Regions from separate parts of the Kitasatospora sp. NPDC056731 genome, predicted to be linked through region 1. Evidence: riboswitches for the same ligand, from Rfam matches in the RefSeq annotation. Region 1 holds a riboswitch; the other holds the start of a gene.

Region 1 (4,533 bases):
TGTCGTCACGCTCCGTGCGTCCTGTCTGTATTGTCCCAGCGCGGCGGGCAGGCGCGCCGCGCACCCGCCCCCCGCGCCGTCGGGCGTCAACCCTGCTCGGCGGAGGCCTCCGCGCTCTCGGCGCCCGGACGGGCCACCAGCTCGACCTGGTCCACGGCGTTGCACCAGCGGCAGCGCACCGACTCGATCGTCTCGCTCAGCACCTCGGTCTCCTCGACCTTGGACTCGCCGGCCAGGTCGAAGTGCAGGAACTCGGTGACCCGCGCGGTGCGGGTCACGTCGAAGCGGGTGAGGTTTCCGCACAGGGTGCAGCGCCAGCGCGTCTCGGCGGTCAGGGCGGGGACGGTCATCGGGGGTCCTCTCGGGTGGTCCCTGGGTGGGCTAGGCGCTCCCCCCGGGGCCCCGGCGTCGGCGGCGGGAGGCGGGATTGCCCGCCCCAAGCCTATTGCCTGAGGCAACCATCCCGGCCACCAGTCAGGAGAACGAGCGGGCTAGTCCACCTGCCGTACAAGGCCGTGTCACACGCCCGACACGGAGGGATGCTTGGCCGCATGGCACTGACGGCCCCCGGGCACACCGACGCGCGGGGCGAACGCCCGTCCGTGCCCGCCCCGGCGGTCACCTACGCCCTGATCGCGGTCAACACCCTGGTGTTCCTGCTGGGCCCGGCCGCCGGGCTCAATCCGCTGTACGGCACCGGCCAGTCCCGGCTCTGCGCGGAGCAGCGGTACGAGCAGCGCTGGGGCGTCATCCCCGCCGAGGTGCTGGCCGGCCGCCCGCTGACCGCCGAGCAGCTGGCCCAGGCCCCCGACCCGGCCCCGGGCTGCCCGGCCGCGCCCACCCCGGGCAAGCACCCGGCGCTGTCCGTCCTCACCGGGCTCTTCGTGCACGCGGGCTGGCTGCACCTGCTGGGCAACCTGCTCTTCCTCCACGTCTTCGGCCCCACCGTCGAACAGCGGCTGGGCCGGGCCCGGTTCGCCCTCTTCTACCTGGCCGCCGGCAGCCTGGCCACGTACGGCTTCGCCCTCGCCGAGGCGCACTCCCCGGGCTCCACCCGGGTGCTGATCGGCGCCTCCGGCGCGATCTCCGCCGTCCTCGGCGCCTACCTGCGCTTCCATCCGCGCGCCCGGGTGACAACGCTCGTCCCGCTGCTGCTGTTCCTGCCGCTGCGCTTCCCGGCCTGGCTGGTGCTCGGCCTCTGGTTCGCCCTGCAGTGGTGGTCGGTCCACTCGGCCGGGCCCGGGGTGGCCTATCTGGTCCACGTGATCGGCTTCTCGGCGGGCTTCCTCTACGCCTGCACGGTGGTCAGCCACCCCCCGAGACGACCCGGCTGACGCCCGATACGCTGGCGGCACCCCACAAAGGAGCCCGAACAGTGATCACCGCCATCGTCCTGATCAAGACCAGTGTCGACCGCATCCCGGAGATCGCCGAGGCCATCGCGGCCATCGAGGGCGTCAGCGAGGTGTACTCGGTGACCGGTGGCTACGACCTGGTGGCGATGGTCCGGGTGCGCAGGCACGACGATCTGGCCGCGGTCATCCCGGGCCGGCTGAACAAGGTCCCGGGCGTGGCCCACACCGAGACCCAGATCGCCTTCCGCACCTACTCCCAGCACGACCTCGAGGCCGCCTTCGCCCTCGGCCTGGACGAGTAGGCCTCTCAGCCCTGCCGACCGGGCCCCTCAGCCCTGCCGACGCCCCCGGTCGACCTGCACGGTGGCGACGCAGCGTCCGCCCTCGTTGCGGTAGTTCCACGCGGCACCGTCCGTGACCAGCTCGCGGACGGCGGTCAGGAAGCGGTCGACGTGCTCGTCCGGGGTCCCGGCCCCGAAGCTCACCCGGATCGCGTTCAGGCTGCGCTCGCCGGGCAGCGACGGCTCGGGCGCCCCGCACTCGGAGGGGGAGACCTCTTCGTCCCCGAGCAGGGTGCGCAGCAGCGGGTGCGCGCAGAACAGGCCGTCGCGGACCCCGATGCCGTACTCGGCGGACAGCGCGGCCGAGAAGTGCGAGCTGTTCCAGCCCTGGACGACGAAGGACAGCACGCCCACCCGGGCCGCCTCGGCGCCGAACAGGTTCAGCACCTTGACCTGCGGGATCTCCGCCAGCCCGGCGGTCAGCCGGGCGATCAGCTGCCGCTCCCGGGCCTCCAGCGCGTCGAAGCCCGCCTCGCTCAGCGCCCGGCAGGCCGACGCGATCGCATAGGCGCCGATGACGTTCGGCGAGCCGGCCTCGTGCCGGGCCGGGCCGGAGTGCCACTGGACGGCCACCGAGCCGTCGGTCTCCCGGGCCACCGTCCGGGTCGCCCCGCCGCCGGCCAGGTACGGGTCGGCCGCGTCCAGCCAGTCCGCCCGGCCGGCCAGCACACCGGCGCCGAAGGGCGCGTAGATCTTGTGGCCGGAGAAGGCGATCCAGTCGACGTCCAGCTCGCGCACCGAGACCCGGTGGTGCGGGGCCAGCTGGGCGGCGTCCAGCACCACCCGGGCGCCGTGCCGGTGCGCGGTCCCGGTCAGCTCGGCGACCGGCCACAGCTCGCCGGTCACGTTGGAGGCTCCGGTGACGCAGAGCAGCTTGGGGCCCTCGGGCGCCTCGGCGAGCGCGGCGTCCAGGGCGGCGACCGCCTCGGCGTGCGAGCGCGGCGCGCGCAGGTAGTGGACGTCGAGCCCGGCGTGCGCCCAGGGCAGCAGCGAGGCGTGGTGCTCGGTCTCGAAGGCGAACACCCGGGTCCCGGCCGGGACGGCCGCGGCGAGCAGGTTCAGCGAGTCGGTGGTGGCCCGGGTGAAGACCACCTGGTCGCCCTCGCGCAGGTCGAGGAACTCGGCGACGGTGCGGCGGCTCTGCTCGAACAGGTCGGTGGACAGCTGGGAGAGGTACCCGGCGCCGCGGTGCACGCTGCCGTAGTAGGGGGCGTAGGCGGAGACGTCGTCCCAGACCCGCTGGAGCGCCGGGGAGCTGGCCGCGTAGTCGAGGGCCGCGTACCCGACCTTCTCGCCGCTGGCGAGCGGGACCTGGACGTCGTGGCCGAGGACGGCGAGGGGGGCGCAGAGTTCGGTGGCGATCGACATGAGGATGCACTCCTTCTGGGGGTGTGGGACCCCGGGAGTGCTAAGTCGTCGGGTGTCCGCGCTTGCCGCACGGACGATTCGCCGAGCGACCCGGTCCTCACCCAGGGCACCCCGCCACGGACGGAGGGTTGCCGGACAGCAAGCTGGGGCTTGACGCTGTCACTCATGACCTGGCCAAGACTCTAGGTCGCGCCCAGCGAGTGGTCAAACAGACATCCACCATCCGGACAGTCGAGGAGCCCGCGCCGACGTTGCGGCACGGGCTCTCAAGTACCGCCTCACACCCGGCTGGTGGCCTCCGACCAACGCCGCAGCAGCTCCTGCGCCGCGCCCGAGTCGATGGCCCGCTCCGCCCGTGCCATGCCGGCCGCGAGCTGTTCGGTGAGCGGTGCCTCGCCCAGGTCGAGCGCGACCAGCGCCGCCGCCGTGTTCATCAGGACGGCGTCCCGTACGGCCCCGCGCTCGCCGGCCAGCAGCCGGCGCGCGACCTCGGCGTTGTACGAGGGGTCCGCCCCGCGCAGCGCCTCGATGCCGACCAGCTCGACGCCGACGTCCCGCGGGTCGAAGGTGGTCTCGGTGACGGTCCCGTCCCGCACGATCCACACCTGTGAGGTGGTGGTGATGGTCAGCTCGTCCAGGCCGTCGTCGCCCCGGAAGACCAGGCCGGTCGAGCCGCGCCGGGCGAGCACGCCGGCGATCAGTGCGGCGAGCCGGGTGTCGAAGCAGCCGATCGCGTGCGAGGTGACCTTGGCCGGGTTGGTCAGCGGGCCGAGGATGTTGAACGCGGTCGGCACTCCGAGGTCGCGCCGGGCGGTGGCGGCGTGCCGCATCGACGGGTGGAACTTGGCCGCGAAGCAGAAGGTCAGCCCGACCTCCTCGGCGATCTCGGCGACCCGCCGGGCCGACAGGTCGAGGCGGACGCCGAGCTTCTCCAGCACGTCCGAGGAGCCGCTGGCCGAGGAGGAGGCCCGGTTCCCGTGCTTGACCACCTTGGCGCCGGCCGCGGCCGCGACGATCGCCGACATGGTGGAGATGTTGACGGTCTTGGCCCGGTCCCCGCCGGTGCCGACGATGTCCACGGCCGGGCCGGGGATGTCCAGCGGCTCGGCGTGCGCGTACATCGCGTCCACCAGGCCGGTGATCTCGTCGACCGTCTCGCCCTTGGCCCGCAGCGCCACCATGAACCCGGCCACCTGGACGGGGGACGCCTCGCCGCTCATGATCCGGTCCATCGCCCACGCGGTGGCCGAGCGGTCGAGGTCCTCCCCCTTCAACAGCGCCGCCAGGACGTCCGGCCAGGTGCGGACCACCTGCGCGGGTGCGGTACCACCGTTCGCAGGGTTCACGTTCACCATGGCTGACTCCAGCTGTTGTCGGGTTCCCCGCGTCGGGGGGACGTCCGTACGGATGGAGTCAGCCTATCGACCAGTCGGGTTCCCGCGGCGGCGTCTTCTCTAGTCGTGAGACGG
Region 2 (4,533 bases), on a different contig from region 1:
CCGACGGCCTCGCGGAGGGCGGCGAGGCGTTCGTCGACGTCCGGGCGGTGGGAGCGTTCGCGCAGGAAGTCGGCGTCGGCGCCGAGCGCGTGCACGCCGAGCCGGGTGGTGCGGCCGGCGTGGGTGACGGTCATGGCGTCCCGGTCGACCTCGGCGCCGAGCAGGTCGGCGCAGCAGTCGGCGAAGGCCAGCGCCCAGCGGCGGGTCAGGAAGCCGGCCCGGTCGGCGCCCAGGATGCCGGTGAGGACGGCCTCGGCGACGTCGTCGGGCAGCAGCCGGAAGTACTCGGGCGGGGCCCACGGGGTGTGCGAGAAGTGGCCGATCCGCAGGTCGGGGCGGGCGGCGCGGAGCAGGGCCGGGGTCAGCGAGAGGTGGTAGTCCTGGACCAGCACGGCGGCCCCGGGGGCGGCCTCGGCGGCCAGCGCCTCGGCGAAGGCGGCGTTGTAGGCGCGGTAGGCGGCCCACTCGGTGCGGAACCCGGCGTCGAAGGCGGGGGCGGTGGGGGTGGCGTAGAGCAGGTGGTGGACGAACCAGAGGGTGGAGTTGGCGACGCCGTTGTAGGCGCGGGCGAAGGTGTCGGGATCGATGTCCAGCATGCGGACGGCCTGGCCGCCCACGTCGTGCCCGGCGAGGTCGAGGCGGCCGTCCGGGGCCTCTCTGGCGGCCTGTCGGTCGGCGGCGCCGAGGGCGGCGCAGACCCAGACGGCGTCGGGGTCGTCGATGGCGGAGAGGCCGGAGACCAGGCCTCCGCCGCCGCGGCGGAGGGTCAGCGTGCCGTCGTCCGCGGTGCTGAACGACACCGGTCCCCGATTGGAGGCCACCAGGACGGGGGCGGTGCCGGTCGCACTCGAACGTTCGGTCGTGAGATCGCCCATATTTGGTACGTTGCCTGGGCTCCGGAGCGGCAAACCCTTTCGGTGGGTGTTCAGTGTCGGGTCGCGTACTCGGGCACGGTGTGCATGGGCGGGCGTTCCAGGGCGGTCACCGGGTGGGTGTGGGCGGTGAACTCCCGGCTCTGCGGGTCGCGGGTGAACTGGGTCAGCAGCGGGTGGACGAGGTCGGCCGAGGCCTTCAGCCGGTGGGTGCGGTCGAGGCGTTCGAGGGCGGTGCGGTAGATGGTGGCGGCCATCCGGCCGAGGGCCTGGCCGTCCTGGTGCCGGTGGTGCCGGACGCCGACGTCCACCTGGGCCAGGGCGTCCAGCCCGACCGTCTCCAGCGCGTCGACCAGCAGTCCGAGTTCGACGCCGTAGCCGGTGGGGAAGGGGAGCCGTTCGAGCAGCGCGCGGCGGGCCGCGTACTCGCCGCCGAGCGGCTGGACGAAACCGGCGAGTTCCGGCCAGTGCAGGTTGAGCAGCGGGCGGGCGACCAGTTCGGTGACCCGGCCGCCGCCGGCCGGGACCACCGCCCCCTCCGTCTCCAGCGGCCGGTCGTACATGGCCTTGACCAGCTGGATGTCCGGTTCGGTGAGCAGCGGGCCGAGGATGCCGGAGACGAAGGCCGGGTCGAACTCGCGCAGGTCGGCGTCGACGAAGCAGACGATGTCGCCGCGGGTGACCAGCAGCGAGCGCCAGAGCACCTCGCCCTTGCCGGGGACGGCGGGCAGCCGGGGCAGGATCGCGTCGCGGTACTCCACCCGGGCGCCGGCCCGGGCGGCGACGGCGGCGGTGGCGTCGGCCGAGCCGGAGTCGATCACGACGAGTTCGTCGACCAGCGGGAGGCGCTCCATCAGCTCGCGGCGGATGGTGCGGACGATGTCGCCGACGGTGGCCTCCTCGTCCAGTGCGGGCAGCACCACGCTGACCGTGTGGCCGGTCCGGCGCTTGGCTTCCAGCAGGGCGTGCACCGGCCGGTCGACCGCGCTCCACGAGCGGCGGCGCAGCCAGGACGCCGCCTGCGGGAGCAGCGCGGGGGTCGGTTCGGCGGGCACGGGACTCTCCTCGGCGGGGTCGGTGGGACGCGCCATCTCGCGTGGCGGACGATCCCGTTCGGGGTTGACGCCTTCGGATACAGTCTTCGTACAGCGGCCGGACCTTTGCACGTCGGGGTCGCCGTTGAGCACCACCACAATTTCACAAGCTCATCCAGAGGGACTGAGGGAACGGCCCGTTGACGTCCCGGCAACCTTCTCGCGCGGCTGTCTGTCGACAGGCCCCGGCGGGACAGGTGCCAATTCCGGCCTGTGGCGCGACCGTGCCACGGGGAAGATGAGGAGAGAGGCCTCCGCCATCATGGCTATCGACACTGTCGCACCCGCATCCGTGGACCTCGGCCCCGCCACCGCGCTGTCCTGTCGGGAGTGCGGCACCCGCTTCCCGCTCGGTCCGAGCTTCGCCTGCCTGGAGTGCTTCGGCCCGCTGGAGATCGCGTACGACTTCGGCAGCGAGGGCGCCGAGGCGCTGCGCCGCCGGATCGAGGCCGGCCCGAGTTCGATCTGGCGCTACGCGCCGCTGCTGCCCGTCCCGGCCGACGTCGCCACCAAGCCCAACCTGAACCCCGGTTGGACCCCGCTGGTCAAGGCGGACAACCTGGGCCGTGAGCTGGGCTTCACCGCGCAGCTGCACATCAAGGACGACTCGGGCAACCCGACCCACTCGTTCAAGGACCGCGTGGTGGCCTGCGCCATCGAGGCCGCGCGGGCCTTCGGCTTCACGACGCTCTCCTGCTCCTCCACCGGCAACCTGGCCGGCGCGGTGGGCGCGGCGGCCGCCCGGGCCGGTTTCAAGTCCTGCGTGTTCATCCCGCACGACCTGGAGCAGGGCAAGGTCGTCATGGCCGGGGTGTACGGCGGCGAGCTGGTCGGCATCGAGGGCAACTACGACGACGTGAACCGCTTCTGCTCGGAGCTGATCGGCGACCCGGCCGGCGAGGGCTGGGGCTTCGTCAACGTCAACCTGCGCCCCTACTACGGCGAGGGCTCCAAGACGCTGGCGTACGAGATCTGCGAGCAGCTCGGCTGGCGGCTGCCGGAGCAGATCGTCATCCCGATCGCCTCCGGCTCCCAGCTGACCAAGATCGACAAGGGGCTGCAGGAGCTGATCAGGCTCGGCCTGGTCGAGGACCGGCCGTACAAGGTGTTCGGCGCCCAGGCGGCGGGCTGCTCGCCGGTGTCGGCGGCGTTCAAGGCCGGCCAGGACGTGATCCGCCCGGTCAAGCCGGACACCATCGCCAAGTCGCTGGCGATCGGCAACCCGGCGGACGGCCCGTACGTGCTGGACATCGCCCGGCGCACCGGCGGCGCGGTCGAGGACGTCACCGACGCCGAGGTGGTGGACGCGATCCGGCTGCTGGCCCGGACCGAGGGCGTCTTCGCCGAGACCGCGGGCGGGGTGACCGTCGGCGTGCTGAAGAAGCTGGTGGAGACCGGCCAGCTGGACCCGTCCAAGGAGACCGTCGCGATCAACACCGGCGACGGCCTGAAGACCCTGGACGCCGTCGCCGGGGCCGGGATGACCGCTGTCATCCGCCCGACCCTGGCGTCCTTCCACGACGCCGGCCTCGCGTCCGCCTGAAACACCCCCCACCCCGCTGGGTCGCACCCGCTAGGAGAACCATGAGCGCCAACGTCCGTATCCCCACCATCCTGCGCACCTACACCGGCGGCGCCGCCGAGGTGGCCGCCGAGGGCGCCACCCTGGGCGAGGTCATCGCCGACCTGGAGAAGAACCACGCGGGGATCGCCGCCCGCATCCTGGACGACGCCGGCAAGCTGCGCCGTTTCGTCAACGTCTACGTGAACGACGACGACGTGCGCTTCGCCGAGGGCCTGGCGACCGGGATCGCGGCCGGCGCGAGCGTCTCGATCATCCCGGCGGTGGCCGGCGGCTGCTGAGCCGCGCCCCGATCCGGGCACCCCGCCCGAGCCGTTCGTCCGACCGGCCGTCCGCGCGTACGGAATTCCGTTCTCCGTACGCACGGACGGCCGGCCGTATTTCGGCGGGAATATGGCGGGGTCAAGTCGGAGTAGAGTGTGGCTCGGTTGGGAACAGGGCTTCCCCTCATCCTCACCCGCGAATCACCCGCGAATCGCCGGACGGTCGTCCGGCCGCTGAGACCGGTCTGGTGCCTGGGCCGTGAAACATGTCAGCCAGATGTCAGAATTCCCGCGGGGATTTGTAGTAATCCGTCCGCTATGTCCGGCGTGAAATGCCGAATTCCTCCCGCTTTCGCCCGTCCTGCCCCTTGGCGCGGTGCCGGAATTCCCCGCAGCTGACCCTGTTGCAGAGGGCGTCGATCCGGATACATTCAGCCGCGGTCGACGTAATCACCCGCTCACAGGGCGCCGTCAGGCACCCCCGGCGGAGGACTGCGGCGTGCACGGCTGCGCCCAGGGGGGGTTCCCCGGGCCGGCCTTCAAACCAGACCCGGGCCCGCGACCTGCGGGCGCGTGAAGGGCCAGCACAGCACTAGGGGAGTTCGGAATGGCTCAGGGCACCGTCAAGTGGTTCAACGCGGAGAAGGGCTACGGCTTCATCGCGGTCGACGGTGGTGCGGACGTCTTCGTCCACTACAGCGCGATCCAGATGGACGGCTACC

The links. Region 1 has a riboswitch for S-adenosylmethionine ahead of AB0R04_RS35275 (aminotransferase class V-fold PLP-dependent enzyme). Riboswitches for the same ligand answer to the same signal wherever they lie in the genome.
Region 2: linked by a shared signal. The riboswitch ahead of thrC (threonine synthase) and the one ahead of AB0R04_RS35275 (aminotransferase class V-fold PLP-dependent enzyme) in region 1 are both predicted to bind S-adenosylmethionine.

Annotation. Positions count from the first base shown of each region.
Region 1 is NZ_JBFBNR010000060.1:20,830-25,362, forward strand. It holds gene AB0R04_RS35260 (hypothetical protein) at 87-350, opposite strand; gene AB0R04_RS35265 (rhomboid family intramembrane serine protease) at 552-1,334, shown strand; gene AB0R04_RS35270 (Lrp/AsnC ligand binding domain-containing protein) at 1,376-1,657, shown strand; gene AB0R04_RS35275 (aminotransferase class V-fold PLP-dependent enzyme) at 1,685-3,064, opposite strand; SAM riboswitch class IV at 3,118-3,235, opposite strand; gene trpD (anthranilate phosphoribosyltransferase) at 3,343-4,419, opposite strand.
Region 2 is NZ_JBFBNR010000051.1:40,551-45,083, reverse strand. It holds gene AB0R04_RS33390 (trehalose-6-phosphate synthase) at 1-875, opposite strand, end outside; gene AB0R04_RS33385 (glucosyl-3-phosphoglycerate synthase) at 926-1,927, opposite strand; SAM riboswitch class I at 2,075-2,211, shown strand; gene thrC (threonine synthase) at 2,229-3,509, shown strand; gene AB0R04_RS33375 (MoaD/ThiS family protein) at 3,551-3,829, shown strand; gene AB0R04_RS33370 (cold-shock protein) at 4,419-4,533, shown strand, end outside.